Regions from separate parts of the Spirillospora sp. NPDC049024 genome, predicted to be linked through region 3. Evidence: riboswitches for the same ligand, from Rfam matches in the RefSeq annotation. Region 3 holds a riboswitch; each other region holds the start of a gene.
What was found. A riboswitch is a leader RNA that binds a small molecule or an ion and turns the genes downstream of it on or off. The one in region 3 is predicted to bind cobalamin.
Positions count from the first base shown of each region.

Region 1: another riboswitch for cobalamin. It lies ahead of bluB (5,6-dimethylbenzimidazole synthase); the one in region 3 lies ahead of cobN (cobaltochelatase subunit CobN).
Region 2: another riboswitch for cobalamin. It lies ahead of AB0C21_RS07240 (ribonucleoside-diphosphate reductase subunit alpha); the one in region 3 lies ahead of cobN (cobaltochelatase subunit CobN).

Region 1 is NZ_JBEZFD010000020.1:134,412-139,661, reverse strand. It holds gene AB0C21_RS31655 (sensor histidine kinase) at 1-20, opposite strand, end outside; gene AB0C21_RS31650 (glycosyltransferase 87 family protein) at 156-1,340, shown strand; gene bluB (5,6-dimethylbenzimidazole synthase) at 1,234-1,863, opposite strand; cobalamin riboswitch at 1,899-2,092, opposite strand; gene AB0C21_RS31640 (LLM class flavin-dependent oxidoreductase) at 2,235-3,161, shown strand; gene AB0C21_RS31635 (alpha/beta fold hydrolase) at 3,158-3,835, shown strand; gene AB0C21_RS31630 (winged helix-turn-helix transcriptional regulator) at 3,852-4,529, shown strand; gene AB0C21_RS31625 (SMP-30/gluconolactonase/LRE family protein) at 4,552-5,250, opposite strand, start outside.
Region 2 is NZ_JBEZFD010000003.1:349,782-355,031, reverse strand. It holds gene AB0C21_RS07255 (copper resistance CopC family protein) at 1-53, opposite strand, end outside; gene AB0C21_RS07250 (YcnI family copper-binding membrane protein) at 50-760, opposite strand; gene AB0C21_RS07245 (MFS transporter) at 836-1,471, opposite strand; cobalamin riboswitch at 1,579-1,796, shown strand; gene AB0C21_RS07240 (ribonucleoside-diphosphate reductase subunit alpha) at 1,937-4,303, shown strand; gene AB0C21_RS07235 (ribonucleotide-diphosphate reductase subunit beta) at 4,300-5,250, shown strand, end outside.
Region 3 is NZ_JBEZFD010000023.1:129,389-134,638, forward strand. It holds gene cobN (cobaltochelatase subunit CobN) at 1-2,120, opposite strand, end outside; cobalamin riboswitch at 2,175-2,296, opposite strand; gene AB0C21_RS34230 (ferredoxin-like domain-containing protein) at 2,369-3,463, shown strand; gene AB0C21_RS34235 (precorrin-8X methylmutase) at 3,460-4,080, shown strand; gene AB0C21_RS34240 (precorrin-2 C(20)-methyltransferase) at 4,080-5,250, shown strand, end outside.

The sequences.
Region 1 (5,250 bases), on a different contig from region 3:
CGCAACGGCAGGGCTGACATGCGCCGATCGTAACCGCCGCCCCCGTCCCGGCACATTGGCCCGGGGGCGTAATCCCGCAGGCTACAAAGTGCCTTTCGCCAATGTGTCCGGTGGCTCGATGCGCGGTCCGGGCCTCCGGCGACACCGTTGCCGGCATGAAGCGCTGGGCGCCTTTCCTCCTCGCCGTCGAAGTCCTCGCAGTCGTCGTCTTCTCCGCCGTGTACGACTCCCTGGACTTCCGCATCTACTGGCTGGGCGGCCATATCGTGACGGACGGCTCGCGCCTCTACCAGGAGCAGGTCGCCGACCACTACTTCACCAACACGCCTTTCATGGCGGCGCTGTTCGTTCCGCTGGCCGCCCTGCCGCTCGTCCTTGCCCGCATGCTGTGGCAACTGGCCTCGCTGGGCGCCTTCGTAGGGGCGTGCGCGCTGACGGCGAGAATGGCCGGTCACAGAATCCCACTCGTGGTCGTGGTGGCGGCAGGCCTGCTCCTCCAGCCGGTCTGGCAGTCGTTCTTCCTGGGACAGGTCAATCTCTTCCTGCTCGCCCTGGTCCTCGCCGACCTGTACCGCGTCGCCCGAGGCCGTCCGGCCGGAATCGGCATCGGAGTGGCGACCGCGATCAAACTGACGCCCGCCGTCTTCGTCGTCCTGCTCCTGTTGAGCCGGCGGACCAAGGACGCCGCCACGGCCGCCGCGACCTTCGCCGTCTGCACTTTCCTGGCCTACGCCGTCGCCCCGGACGCGTCCCGCCTCTACTGGCTGCACACCTTCTACGACACCTCTCGCGTGGGCGCCCCGTACATCAGCAACCAGTCCCCTTACGGCACGCTGGCCCGCATATCGGGGGGAACGGCCGAGGTCGGCGACTGGTACACGCCCGTTCCGCCGGCCATCGGCGTCTCCGGCCTCGCGGTCGCCGCCGTCTGGGCGAGGCGAGGCGACTGGCTGAGCGCGACGGCGATCACCGGCGCGACGGGCCTGCTCGTCTCCCCGATCTCCTGGGCGCACCACTGGGTGTGGATCGTCCCGGCCCTGGCGGTGCTCCTGCGGAACGGCCACCGCAAGAGCGCCGCGGCCGCCTACGTCCTCTTCGCCGTCTCGCCCTTGTGGTGGACGCCCCGCGACGGCGGCCCGCGCGAGTACGGCTTCCACCTCCTGACCCCGGTCGCCAACTGCTATCTGCTCGCGGGCCTGTCCTTCCTGGCCTACATGGTCCTCCGCCTCCGGGTCAGCCCGCAGCCCCCGTCCAGCGGTCGTGATGGACGGCCGCGTCCAGTGCCCTGCGGCGCCGCCAGCCGTGCCGTTCGAGATCCGGAACGCGTTCCAGGTGGGTGACGGGGCCGAGGCAGAGCCAGGCGACCGGACGGATCGTCTCCGGGATGCCGAGCAGGTCGCGCAGGTACGGCTCCCGGTAGAACGACACCCATCCGACGCCGAGCCCCTCGGCGGTCGCGGCGAGCCACAGGTTCTGGATGGCCAGGCAGACGGAGTACAGCCCGGCGTCGGCGATCGCATGCCGCCCGAGGACCGCCGGGCCGCCGCGCTCGGGATCGTAGGTCACCACGATCGACAGGCTTGACTCCAGCACCCCGTCGATCTTGATCCGGGCGAAGCGCTCGGCGGCGGCGCCCGTCAGGGTGGCGGCGAAGGCGGCCCGCTCGGACCGGACGTGGCCGTGGAAGGCCCGCCGGAGGGCAGGGTCGCCGACAAGGACGAAATCCCAGGGCTGGGACAGCCCGACGCTCGGCGCGGCGTGCGCCGCCGCCAGGACCCGGTCGAGGACGTCCCGCGGAATCGGTTCCCCGGTGAACTCGCCGCGCACGTCGCGGCGGCGGTGAATGGCGTCATAGATGTCCATGGGCAGGCTCCCGCTGCGACAGGCCGCCGCGAACTGCGGCCGTGTGGAGCGGGGCCGGTCTTCGGACTCCCGGATCGATGCTCGACCGCCCGCCTTCCCGGCCTGACGGCCAGTGGCCGCGCGTACGCGCGTGGGCGGCTGCTCCCCGGTCACCGCGGCGGGCCCGTGCCGGATTCTCACCGGCTTCCCGATTCTCCCCACATGGGGCACCCCGCATCAGTTCATGCCACCCGGAACCCTACCGAGACGACCACTCCCTCAGCGATCACGGGGCCGCTGCGAAGCGTATCCTACTGCTCCTTGAATCTCATACTTCAAAAATGAGAAGTCAACGGTTATGGTTGCGGAACCACGATCGGTCGGAGGGGACGATGGCGAGGCTGGAGGTCGGCTACTTGCTGCCGACGAGAGAGCAGGACCTGCTGGGCGAGCACGAACCCGGGCGCCTCATCGCCCAGGCGCGGCGCGCCGAGGAGATGGGGCTGGACTCGGTCTGGGCGGGCGACAGTCCCGTGACCAGGCCGCGCGCCGATCCGCTGATGCTGCTGGCCGCCGCGGCGCAGGCCACCGAGCGGGTCGCGCTCGGCACGGCGGTGCTGCTGCCGGCGCTGCGCCATCCGATCCTGCTGGCCCACCAGCTCGCCACGCTCGACCGCCTGTCGGACGGGCGGCTGATCGCGGGCATGGGGGCCGGGTTCCCGGTGCCCGCCACCGAGGCCCAGTTCGCAGCGGTCGGGATCGGGTTCGGCAGCCGCGTCAGCCGGATGGAGGAGTCGATCGAGGCGATGCGGCGGCTCTGGTCCGGCGGCGCGGTCTCCTACGAGGGCCGGCACTTCGCGTTCTCGGACGTGCGGCTCGCGCCCCCGCCGAAGCGTCCGGGAGGGCCGCCGATCTGGCTGGCGGGGGGCGGGCCGGCGCTGCCGCGCGTGGCCCGTCTCGCCGACGGATGGCTCCCCTACCCGCCCGAGGCGGCGACGTACGCGGAGGAACGCGAGCTCATCGGTGCCGCGACCCCGGCCCTGTACGCGACGCTCTGCCTGGACGACGACCCGGAGAAGGCCCGCGACCGGCTGCGGACGAGCATCGAGCGCTACTACAACGCGCCGCTGGAGTTCGTCGCGTCCATCCAGGCGTTGTTCGCCGGAACCGCCCGCCAGGCCGCCGACTGGCTGAACGGCTACATCAAGGCAGGCGCCCGCCATCTCGTGATCCGGCTGGCGACCGATGACCACGACGCGGACCTGGAGCGGTTCGGCGACCAGGTCCTGCCCCTGCTGCGCGAGGAGGCTCGCCGATGACCACGTTCGTTCTCGTCCATGGGGCGTGGCACGGCCCTTGGGCCTGGGACCGCGTCGTCCCGCTGCTGCACGCCGCCGGGGCGCGCACGCTCACCCCGGACCTCAGCGCCGTCGGCGACTACGGCCTCCACGACCACGCCGAGGCGGTCGCCGCCGCGCTCGACACCGTCCAGGACGAGATCGTGCTGGTCGGGCACAGCTACGCGGGCCTGGTGGTGCGGGAGGCCGCCGACGCGCGGCCCGACGCGGTCGGCCACATCGCCCTGGTGGACGGATGGGCCGGGCCCGACGGCGCCGGCATGTTCGATCTGGCCCCGGACGCGTTCGTCCAACTGGCCCGGACGGCGGCCGAGACGTTCGGCGACGGATGGCGGATCCCCGCCCCGCCCCCGGCGGCGTTCGGCATCACGGACCCCGGCACGGCCGACCGCCTCGCACCACGCCTGCTCCCCCAGCCGCTCCGGACGTTCACCGAGCGCACCCGCCTCAGCGGCGCCGTCGACCGGATCCCCGGAACGGCCGTCTACTGCAGGCCGCTGACCTACCCCTTCGACCGGTTCGGCAAGGACGCCGGATACCGGACGGTCGCCCTCGACGGCCCCCACGACGTGATGCTGACCGACCCGGAACCGCTCGCCCGCCTGCTCCTGGAGGTTCAGGAACGGGAAGCGTGAAGTCTAGAGTGAAGAAGTGGAACAGCGAACGTACAACCAGTACTGCGCGACCGCGCGCACCCTCGACCTGGTCGGCGAGCGCTGGACGCTGCTGCTGGTCCGCGAGCTGCTGACCGGGCCGAAGCGGTTCGGCGACCTGCAGGCCAGCCTGCGCGGCCTCGGCACCGGGCTGCTGGCCGCCCGGCTGAAGCACCTGGAGCGCGAGGGCCTGGTCCACAAGATCACGCTGCCGCCGCCCGCCCGCACCCCCGCGTACGCCCTCACCGAGGCCGGCGAGGAACTCGGTCCCGCGATCCTCGCGATCGCCAGGTGGGGGCTGAGGTGGGCGATGGGCGAGCGGCGGCCGGACGAGACCTTCCATCCGGGCTGGACGGTCCTCGGCCTGCGCGCCTGCTTCGATCCCGAGGCCGCCGCCGGGCTCCGCGCGGTGTACGAGTTCCGCGTCGACGACGAGGTCTTCCACGCCCGGGTCGAGGACGGGACGGTCGAGGTCCTCCACGGCCCCGCGCAGCGCCCGGACGCGACCATCACCATCAGCGAGGAGGCGCTCGTCGGCCTGACGGGCGCCGGCGGCACGTTCACCGAGGCGATCCGGAGCGGCGCCGCCTCGGCGTCCGGCGACCGGGAGGCGCTGCGGCGGCTTCAAGGACTGTTCCGCCTGCCGCCCGCGGGCTCCCGCGAACCCGCCGGTTGATCACCCTGGGGGCGGGCGTGCGTCAGGGCCGGCCCGCGCCGGGCACGTCGACCTCGACGGTGAGCACCCGGCCGCTGCCGGGCGCCACCATCTCGGCCTCGGTCATGCCGCGCCACCCGGCGGCCGTGACGAACAGCGTGGTCCCGGCCGGCCCGCCCAGCACGCAGGCGAAGGCTCCGCGGTCGAGGTCGACGGTCCGCAGCACCTCGCCGCCCTCGGCGACGCGCACGCACCGCTGGTTGGGGACGTCGGCGTACCAGACGGCGTTCTCCGCGTCCATGCAGATGCCGTCCGGGACGCCGTCGCCGAGGTCGGCCCAGACCCGGCGGCCGGACAGGTCCCCGTCGGCGCCGATGTCGAAGGCCATGAGACGGCTCCGGTAGGAGTCCGCGACGATGAGCGTGGAGTCGTCCGGCGTCACGGCCATCCCGTTGGGGAACGCGATGTCGTCCGCCACCTCGCGCACGGAGCCGTCCGCCCGCACCAGGGCGACCGTCCCGGGCTCGATGTCCTCCCCCGCCATCGGGTCGAAGTTGACGCGGTTGACGTAGATGTCGCCGCGGCCGTCGGCGACGATGTCGTTCCATCCCGGCCGGCCGAGTTCGGCGTGCGCGGCGAGGGATCCGTCCGGTTCCCGGCGCAGCAGCCGCCCGTCCCCCGACGAGACGATCACCAGCCGGCCGTCCGGGAGCCAGGCGGTGCACAGCGGGAGCGACTTCAC
Region 2 (5,250 bases), on a different contig from region 3:
ACCGCCGCGAGCGCCGCGGAGCCGGCGGCCCCGCGCAGCACCGCCCGGATCATGACCGGCTCCGCGCCCGGGTCAGGCCGTACGCGCCGACCGCGATGCCGGCCACGCCGGCCGCGATGCCGATGCCGCCGAGCAGCCGTGCCGTCCCGTCGTCGGGCGCCGCGGACGACGCCGCGGCGGCGGGCTTCACCTGGGCGGTGAGTCCGGTGGGGCTCAGCGAGCCCTTGGGGAGGAGCTTGAGCACCGGCGAGGGGTGCTCCGGCTCGTTCGCCCCCTCGGCGGGCGGCTGGTCCCACTTGACGACCTCGCCGCCGGAGTAGGTCTGGTCGGCCTTGAAGACGAGCCGGTCGGTGTCGGTGGGCAGCGGCCCCATCGAGACGTCGAACTCCTCGAACCGGCCCGGCTCGATCCGGCCGCCGCTCCAGGTGATCTTCGTGACGGCCTCGGTCAGCTCGCCGCCCTCCGTCTTCACGGGCTTCGGCAGCTTGGACTTCTCCACCTTCACCGTCCAGCCCGGTGCCGGCCGGACCGACACCGACGACAGCGGGTGGTCGACCGGCAGGTTCACCACGAGCTTGGTGGTGGAGGCGTCGTCGCGCTCGTTCGGCACGCGGAACGAGACCTTGGTGTACGAGCCCTGCTCGGCGGTCTTGGGGTTGACGCTGACGTGCGCGGACGCCGCCGCGGCCAGGCCGATCACGGACAGTGCGGCGAGGGACGCGACCGCGCCGGCGCGCCGGGCATGCGGAAGGAAGGGCATTGCGGAACTCCGTTCGAGTCGTACGGGAACGACCGGGCGCCGCGAGCCGGCGTCCGGTGGCGTACGGCGCTCCGCTCAGAGGTGAGCGAGCGCCCTCGAACGCGGCGGGGGACCCCGCCGGACGACCTGGTGCCGCAGGATCCGTCCCACCGCCGTGCCGGCGTCCGCCGCCGGCTCGGTCCGGTAGGGGCGTACTGGAGGCTCGGCCGGTTCGACGGCGAGCAGAGATAGCAGCAGCCGGATCGGGCGGTCCGCGAAGGCGGCGACCCGCCGGGCGAGCGACCACGCGGCCCGCTCGCCTCGCCGCAGCCACCACGCGGCCACCAGCGCGGCCGTGCAGTGCGCGAGCGTCATGACCAGGCCGTTCCCGCCGTGCGCGGCGGGGAGCGCGACGGGTTCCATGGCGCCCGCCATGGCGGCGTGAGTCTCGGGCATGGTGTGGGCCGCCGGTGCGGTGGCCGCCGTGAACAGCGTGTGCAGGGCGAACTGCCCGCCGAGGAGCCCGCCCAGGATCGTCGCGAGCGAGCGCTCGTGGCCCGCGAGCATCAGCGTCACGCCCAGGACGGCCCCGAATCCCATGATCGCCGCCCAGGGCGGCACCGCCGCGCCGCCCGCCAGGACGTGCCCGAGGATCGCGAGCGTGGCGCACACGGTGGCGAACACCACCGCGCGCGCGGCCCGGAACAGCGGCTGCGACGCATGGGGGATCATGACGCTGACCATCGTCCCACCCGCGGTGCGGGATGCGCAGCCGACCCCGGATACCGCGCCGACACGCCCAACATCTTGGGGTTGTGCGTTGATCGTCAACTAGATGTAGGGTTCAACCCCGTGCTGGTCCGCCCCCGCCGTTTCGCGGCGGGGGCGGCGTGAGAGGGAACCCGGTGGGAGTCCGGGACTGCCCCGCAGCGGTGAGCGGGAACGACCGCCGTCATCGAGCACTGGGCCGAAGGGCCTGGGAAGCGACGGCCAGTAGGACGCCTCGGGAGAGGCGGCGCCCGCGAGTCCGAAGACCTGCCCGCACGCGAGGCCGGGTGACCGGCCTCATCTTCGGGGGTCCGGGTCCGTCCCGGATCGACACGTCCAGGCCTCGCGGGTGGGCCGGGGGCGGAGCGCGGCCTGCCGCCGCGCGCCGTTCGCATGCCTCCGCGAGGCGGCTTGCGAGGGGAGAAGCACGTGACACAGGCTCTGGCCGCGCCGCCGGCGGAGATCACGGCCGAGGTCGAGGCGGCCTGCGAGGCGGTACCGGGGGTCGAGGCCGGCCGGGTGCTGGCCGCGGTCCGGTCCGCGGCCGGCCTCGACGCGATGGCACTGCGGGACCTCGCGATCGGGGAGGCCGCCGCGCTCATCCCCGCCGAGCCCGGATACTCCAGGGTCGCCGCGCGCCTGCTCGGCGGCCGGATCCGGGACGAGGCCGCGGCCGCGGGCGTCCGCACGTTCGCCGAATCGGTCGCCGCCGCGCACCGCGAGGGCCTCCTGGCGGACGGCCTGGCCGCCTTCGTCGCCGCCAACGCCGCCCGGCTCGACGCGCTCATCGACGAGGGTTCGGGGGGCGTGGGAGACCGTCCCGCCTCGGAGAACGCGTTCGGGGCGGACGACCGGTTCGAGTACTTCGGGCTTCGCACCGTCTACGACCGGTACCTGCTCAGGCATCCGACGACGCGGCTCGTCCTGGAGCGACCGCAGCACTTCTTCTTGCGGGTCGCCTGTGGTCTCGTATTTCCCGACGGAGTCGGGCCGGGGGGTGTGGGGGGTCGGCCCCCCGCAGGCGACACGGCGGTGGACGAGGCCGCCGAGCTGTACGGGCTGCTCAGCACGCTGTCGTACCTGCCCAGCTCGCCGACGCTGTTCAACTCCGGGGCCCGCCGCCCGCAGCTCTCGTCGTGCTTCCTGCTCGACTCGCCGCGCGACGAGCTGGAGTCGATCTACGACCGGTACGGCCAGGTCGCGCGGCTCAGCAAGTACGCGGGCGGCATCGGCATCTCCTGGACGCGGGTCCGGTCGCGGGGCTCGCTGATCCGGGGCACGAACGGGCACTCCAACGGGATCGTCCCGTGGCTGCGCACGCTCGACTCGTCCGTGGCCGCGGTCAACCAGGGCGGCCGCCGCAAGGGCGCGGCGTGCGTCTACCTGGAGCCGTGGCACGCCGACGTCGAGGAGTTCCTGGAGCTGCGCGACAACACCGGCGAGGACGCGCGCCGCACCCACAACCTCAACCTGGCCAACTGGATCCCGGACGAGTTCATGCGCCGCGTCGAGGCCGACGGGACGTGGTCGCTGTTCGACCCGAAGGAGGTCCCCGAGCTGACCGACCTGTGGGGCGACGAGTTCGACGAGGCGTACCGGGCGGCGGAGCGGGAGGGGCGGTTCGTCCGGCAGATCCCGGCCCGCAAGCTGTACGGGCGGATGATGAGGACTCTCGCCGAGACCGGCAACGGCTGGATGACGTTCAAGGACGCCGCCAACCGCGCCTGCAACCAGACCGCCGAGCCCGGCAAGGTCGTCCACCTGTCGAACCTCTGCACGGAGATCCTGGAGGTGACGGGCGACGGCGAGGCGGCCGTCTGCAACCTCGGATCGGTGAACCTGGCCGCGCACGTGGGGCCGTCCGGCGTCGACTGGGAGCGGCTCCGCTCGACGGTCCGCACCGCCGTCCGGTTCCTGGACCGCACCATCGACCGCGGCTTCTACCCCACGCCCGAGGCGGAGAAGGCGAACCGCAAGTGGCGGCCGGTCGGGCTCGGCGTGATGGGGCTCGCGGACGTGTTCTTCACGCTCCGCCTGCCGTTCGACTCGGACGAGGCGCGCGAGCTGTCGACGCGCATCGCCGAGGAGATCGCGCTGGCCGCCTACAACGCGTCCGCCGACCTCGCCGCCGCCCACGGGCCGCTGCCCGCCTACGGCATGACCCGCACCGCGCGCGGCAGGCTCCACCTGGACCACTTCCCGGACGCGGCGCCGTCCCGTCCCGCCGACTGGAACGCGCTCCGCGCCCGGGTCGCGGAGGTGGGCCTGCGCAACTCGCTGCTCGTCGCGATCGCGCCGACCGCGACGATCGCGTCCATCGCGGGCTGCTACGAGTGCATCGAGCCGCAGGTGTCCAACCTGTTCAAGCGCGAGACGCTGTCCGGCGAGTTCCTGCAGATCAACCGCTACCTGGTGGAGGACCTGAAGTCGCTCGGGCTGTGGACGCCGGCCGTGCGCGAGGCGGTCAAGAAGGCGAACGGGTCCGTCCAGGGGCTCGTCGACCTGCCGGAGGAGATGCTGTCGCTCTACCGGACGGCCTGGGAGCTGCCGCAGAAGGCGCTCATCGACCTCGCCGCCGCCCGCACCCCGTACATCGACCAGTCGCAGTCGCTGAACCTGTTCATGGAGACGCCGACGATCGGCAAGCTCTCCTCGATGTACGCCTACGCGTGGCGGGCCGGGCTCAAGACGACCTACTACCTGCGGTCGCGTCCGGCGACGCGGATCGCGCAGACGACGGTCGCCGCGGCCGTCTGCTCCCTGGAGAACCCCGAGACCTGCGAGGCGTGCCAGTGAACGAGCGAGCGGAGGGACGGGGGATGCTCCTCGACCCCGGCATGGACCTGACGCTGCGGCCCATGCGCTACCCGGACTTCTACGAGCGGTACCGGGCCGCGATCCGCAACACCTGGACGGTGGAGGAGGTGGACCTCGCCTCCGACCTGGCCGACCTCGCCCGGCTCACGCCCGCCGAGCTGCACCTCGTCAACCGGCTCGTCGCGTTCTTCGCCACCGGCGACTCGATCGTGGCGAACAACCTGGTGCTCAACCTCTACAAGCACGTGAACGCCCCGGAGGCCCGGCTCTACCTGTCGAGGCAGCTATATGAGGAGGCCGTGCACGTACAGTTCTACCTGACCCTCCTGGACACCTATCTGCCCGATTCGGACGAGCGCGCCAAGGCGTTCGCTGCGATCGAGCACATCCCGTCGATCCGGTCCAAGGCGGAGTTCTGCTTCCGCTGGATCGACTCGCTCGGCTCCCTGGACGAGCTCCGCACCGCCGCCGACCGCAGGGCGTTCCTGCTGAACCTCATCTGCTTCGCGGCCTGCATCGAGGGGCTGTTCTTCTACGGCGCGTTCGCCTACGTCTACTGGCTCCGGTCGCGGGGCCTGCTGAACGGCCTCGCGTCCGGGACCAACTGGGTCTTCCGGGACGAAAGCATGCACATGGACTTCGCCTTCTCGGTGGTCGACACCGTCCGGGCCGAGGAGCCCGCGCTGTTCGACGCCGAGCTGACGGCCCAGGTCACCACGATGATGGAGGAGGCCGTCCAGGCGGAGCTGGCGTTCGCCCGCGACCTGTGCGGGGACGGCCTGCCCGGCATGAGCGCCGGCGACATGCGCGCCTACCTCGAATACGTCGCGGACCAGCGGCTCGTCCGGCTCGGCCTGCCGGTCCGCTACGGCACCGCGAACCCGTTCGCGTTCATGGAGCTGCAGGACGTCCAGGAGCTGTCGAAC
Region 3 (5,250 bases):
CCCTCGCCGCCGTCCTCGCTGAGGCCGAGCGCCTCCCGCAGGCCGGGCAGCGTCTCGCGCCCCGACCACATCTGGCGCGCGCGGAGCATGGCCAGCACGAGGTCGACGCGGGTCTCCCCGGCGGGCGCCTGGCCGAGGACGTGCAGGCCGTCGCGGATCTGCGCGTCCTTCACCTCGCACAGCCACCCGTCGACGTGCAGGAGGAAGTCGTCGAACTCGGTGTCGTGCGGGCGGTCGTCCAGGCCGAGGTCGTGGTCGAGCTTGGCGGCCTGGATGAGCGTCCAGATCTGGGCGCGGATCGCGGGCAGCTTCGCCGGGTCCATCGCGGCGATCGTCGCGTGCTCGTCGAGGAGCTGTTCGAGCCGGGCGATGTCGCCGTAGGTCTCCGCGCGGGCCATCGGCGGGACCATGTGGTCCACGAGGACGGCGTGCGCGCGGCGCTTGGCCTGCGTGCCCTCGCCGGGGTCGTTGACGAGGAACGGGTAGACCAGCGGGACGTCGCCGAGCGCCGCGTCGGTGCCGCACGAGGCCGACATGCCCGCCGCCTTGCCCGGCAGCCACTCCAGGTTGCCGTGCTTGCCGACGTGGACGATCGCGTGCGCGCCGAACTCGTCCGACAGCCACCGGTACGCGGCCAGGTAGTGGTGGCTGGGCGGCAGGTCGGGGTCGTGGTAGATCGCGATGGGGTTCTGGCCGAAGCCGCGCGGCGGCTGCACCATGACGACGGCGTTGCCGGCGCGCAGGGCGGCGAGGACGATGTCACCGTCCTGGACGAACAGCTCCCCGGGCGGCGGGCCCCAGTGCCGCTCCATCCCCTCGCGCAGGTCGGCGGGCAGGGTGCGGTACCAGCGCTCGTAGGACGCGGCCGAGATGCGCACGGGGTTGCCCGCGAGCTGCTCCTCGGTGAGCCAGTCCTCGTCCTGGCCGCCCGCCGCGATGAGCGCGTGGACGAGGGCGTCGCCGTCCTGCTCGTCGACGCCGGGGAAGCCCTCCCCGAGGTCGTATCCCGCGTCCCGGAGCCGGGCCAGCAGCCGGACGGTGCTGGCCGGGGTGTCGAGGCCGACGGCGTTCCCGACGCGGGCGTGCTTGGTCGGGTACGCCGACAGCATCACCACGACGCGGCGCTCGGCGGCGGGGGTGTGCCGCAGCCGGGCGTGCCGGACGGCGATGCCGGCGACCCGCGCGGCCCGCTCGGGGTCGGCCGCGTAGACGGTGAGCCCCTCCTCGTCGACCTCCTTGAACGAGAACGGGACCGTGATGATCCGGCCGTCGAACTCGGGGATCGCGACCTGCGACGCCGCGTCCAGCGGGGACAGCCCGTCGTCGCTCGCCTCCCAGGCGGCCCGGCTCGTGGTGAGGCAGAGGCCCTGCAGGATCGGGACGTCCAGCGCGGCGAGGGCGCCCACGTCCCACGCCTCGTCGTCGCCGCCCGCCCCGGCCGTCGCGGGCCGCGACCCGCCCGCCGCGAGCACGGTCACCACCAGCGCGTCCGCCCGGCGCAGCGTGTCGAGCAGCTCGGGCTCGGCGGTGCGCAGCGACGAGCAGAACACCGGCATGGCGCGCCCGCCCGCGTCCTCGACGGCCGTGCACAGCGCCTCGACGAACGCGGTGTTGCCCGCCATGTGGTGGGCGCGGTAGTAGAGCACGCCGACCACGGGCCCGCCGCCGTCGCGGGCGGCGCGGTCGAGCCGCCCCCAGGCCGGCGCCGGGGCCGGCGGCGCGAAGCCGCGCCCGGTCAGCAGCACGGTGTCGGACAGGAACGCGTGCAGTTCGGCGAGGTTGGCGGGGCCGCCGTGGGCGAGGTAGGCGTGCGCCTCGGCGCACGCGCCGCCGCTGACCGTGGACAGCTCCATCAGCTCGGCGTCGGGCGCCTGCTCGCCGCCGAGGACGACGACCGGGCGGGGGCCCGCGAGCAGCGCGTCGAGGCCGTCCTCCCAGGCGCGGCGCCCGCCGAGCAGGCGTACCACGACGAGGTCGGCGCCCTCGGTCAGCTCCGGGAGGTCATCGACGGTGAGCCGCGCCGGGTTGCCCAGGCGGTAGTCGGCGCCGGACGCCCGGGCGCTCAGCAGGTCGGTGTCGGACGTCGACAGCAGCAGGACCGTGCGGCCGTGCTCGGACACGGAGCATCCTCCCCCTGGGGTCCTCGCCCCGGTAGCGGGTGTCGCGACGGCAGGAGTCTCCTGGCTCCCGGATCGACGCTCGCCCCGGCCTTCCCGTCCTCGCGGACAGTGGCCTACAGCGGGGTTCGCTCCCCGGTCACAGTGGCGGGACCGCGCCGGATTCGCACCGGCTTCCTCCCATTGCCATCGCCTGGGCAGAAGAGTACGGCAGCGCGGTCGCCCTGCAAACTGTGGTTAACATCCTCCCCGTGCCGAATGTCAGAGCCCGCGCCGACGCGTGCCCCGGGGCGCTGCGCACCCACGACGCCGCCGACGGGCCGCTGGCGCGCGTCCGCGTCCCGGGCGGCGCGGTGTCCGCCGCGCAGCTCGCGGTGCTCGGCGCCGCCGCCCGCGAGCTGGGGCGGGACGTGATCGAACTCACGTCCCGCGGCAATCTCCAGGTGCGCGGCGTCCGCGATCCGGCGGCCCTCGCGGCCCGGCTGGAGGCGGCCGGGCTGCTCCCGTCGGCGACGCACGAGCGGGTGCGCAACATCGTCGCGTCCCCGCTCGGCGGGCGCGGCCCGCGCGGCGCCCTCGCGACGGACCCGCTGGTCACGGCGCTGGACGAGGCGCTCCGCGGGCGTCCGGGGCTGGCCCGGCTGCCTGGCCGGTTCCTGTTCGCGCTCGACGACGGCACCGGCGACACGGCCGCGCTGGACGCCGACGCGGCGCACACCCCCGGCGGCCTCCTGCTGGCCGGAACGCGGCTCGGCCCCGTCCCCGGCGACCCCGTCGCGGCGCTGCTCGCGGCGGCGGAGGCGTTCCTGGAGATCCGGGGGGACGCCTGGCGGCTCGCCGAGGTGCCGGACGGCGTCCGCCGCGTCGCGGAGCGGCTGGGCGCGGCCGTGCGGGAGACGCCGCCGCGCTCGGACCCCGCCCCGCCGCACGCCGGGCCCATCGCGCAGCGGGACGGGCTCGTCGCGCTGGAGGCCGTGCCCCCGCTCGGCCGGCTGTCCGGCGCGCAGGCCGAGTCGCTCGGCGGAGTCGCGGACGAACTGCGGGTGACTCCGTGGCGCAGCGTCGTGCTGCGCGACCTGGACCGCGGCGAGGCGGGCCGCGCGGCGGAGGCGCTCGCGGCGGCGGGCTTCGCGACCGATCCCGCGTCGCCGTGGGTGGGCGTGACGGCCTGCACCGGGAGCCCCGGGTGCGCGAAGTCGCGCGGCGACGTGCAGGGCGAGGCGCGGCGCTTCGTCGAGGGCCTGGGCCGCGCGCCCGAGACCCCCGTCCACTGGGCGGGATGCGAGCGGCGCTGCGGGATGCCCCGCGGCCCGGTCGTGCTGAGGACGGCGGAGGGACAGCAGTGATCGATTACGTCCGGGACGGCGCCGAGATCTACCGGCGGTCGTTCGCGACGATCCGCGCGGAGGCCGACCTGTCGGGCCTGCCGGAGGACGTGGCGCGGGTCGCGGTCCGCATGATCCACGCCTGCGGCATGACGGACCTGGTCGAGGACCTGGCCTGGTCGCCGGGGGTGGTGGCGCGGGCGCGGGCGGCGCTGCTGGCCGGCGCGCCGGTCCTGTGCGACGCGCGGATGGTCGCGTCCGGCGTGACCCGCGCGCGGCTGCCCGCCGGCAACGAGGTCGTGTGCACCCTGGGCGAGCCGGGCGTGCCGGAACTGGCGGAGCGGCTCGGCACCACGCGGAGCGCGGCGGCGCTGGAGCTGTGGGGCGACCGGCTCGGCGGGGCGGTCGTGGCGATCGGCAACGCGCCGACCGCGCTGTTCCGGCTGCTGGAGCTGGTCGAGGCGGGCGCGCCCCGCCCGGCGGCGGTCCTCGGGATCCCGGTCGGGTTCATCGGGGCGGCCGAGTCCAAGGAGGCGCTCGCCGCGAGCGGCCTGGACCATCTGGTGGTGCGCGGGCGGCGCGGCGGCAGCGCGATGACGGCGGCGGCGGTCAACGCCGTCGCCAGTGAGGCGGAGTGATGGCGGGACGGCTGTTCGGCGTGGGCGTCGGGCCCGGGGACCCCGAACTGGTCACGGTGCGGGCGGCGCGGCTGATCGGCGAGGCGGACGTGGTCGCGTTCCACAGCGCGCGGCACGGCCGCAGCATCGCCCGGGCCATCGCCGAGCCGTACCTGCGGGACGGCCGGATCGAGGAGCAGCTCGTCTACCCGGTGACGACGGAGACGACCGGCCACCCCGGCGGCTACCAGGGCGCGCTCGAGGAGTTCTACGCCGACTGCGCCGCCCGGCTCGCCGCGCACCTCGACGCGGGGCGGACGGTCGTGGTGCTGAGCGAGGGCGACCCCCTGTTCTACGGGTCGTACATGCACCTGCACAAGCGGCTCGCGCCGCACTACCCGGCCGAGGTGGTGCCGGGCGTGACGTCGGTGAGCGCGGCGTCGGCGGCGGCGGGGCGGCCGCTGGTGGAGCGGGAGGAGACGCTGACCGTCCTGCCCGGGACGCTGCCCGGCGAGGAGCTGGCCGAGCGGCTGCGCACCGCGGACGCGGCGGCGGTCCTCAAGCTCGGCCGGACGTTCCCCAAGGTCAGGCAGGCGTTCGAGGACGCGGGCCGCCTGGCCGACGGCTGGTACGTCGAGCGCGCCGCCACGGGTCGGCAGCGCGTCCTCCCGCTCGCCGAGGTCGACCCGGCGGACGTGCCCTACATGTCGCTCGCACTGCTGACCAGCCCGGCGGAGCGCACGTTCGAGGCCCCTCCCCCGGCGCGTCCGGAAGGGGCCGGTCGCGTGTGGGTGGTCGGGCTCGGGCCGGCGGGGCGGCCGTGGCTGACCCCGGAGGCGCAGGACGTCCTGGCGTCCGCCACCGACCTCGTCGGCTACGGCCCCTACCTGGACCGGGTGCCGCCGAACCCGAGGCAGCGGCGGCACGGGTCCGGCAACCGGGTGGAGGCCGACCGGGCCCGGCACGCGCTGGCGCTCGCGCGGGACGGGGCCCGCGTCGCCGTCGTCTCGTCCGGCGACCCCGGGGTGTTCGCGATGGCGACGGCCGTGCTGGAGGCGGCGGCCGAGGACGAGTTCGCGGACGTGCCGGTGCAGGTCGTGCCGGGGCTGACGGCGGCGCCGGCCGTCGCCGCCCGGGCGGGCGCTCCCCTCGGGCACGACTTCTGCGTCCTGTCGCTGTCGGACATCCTCA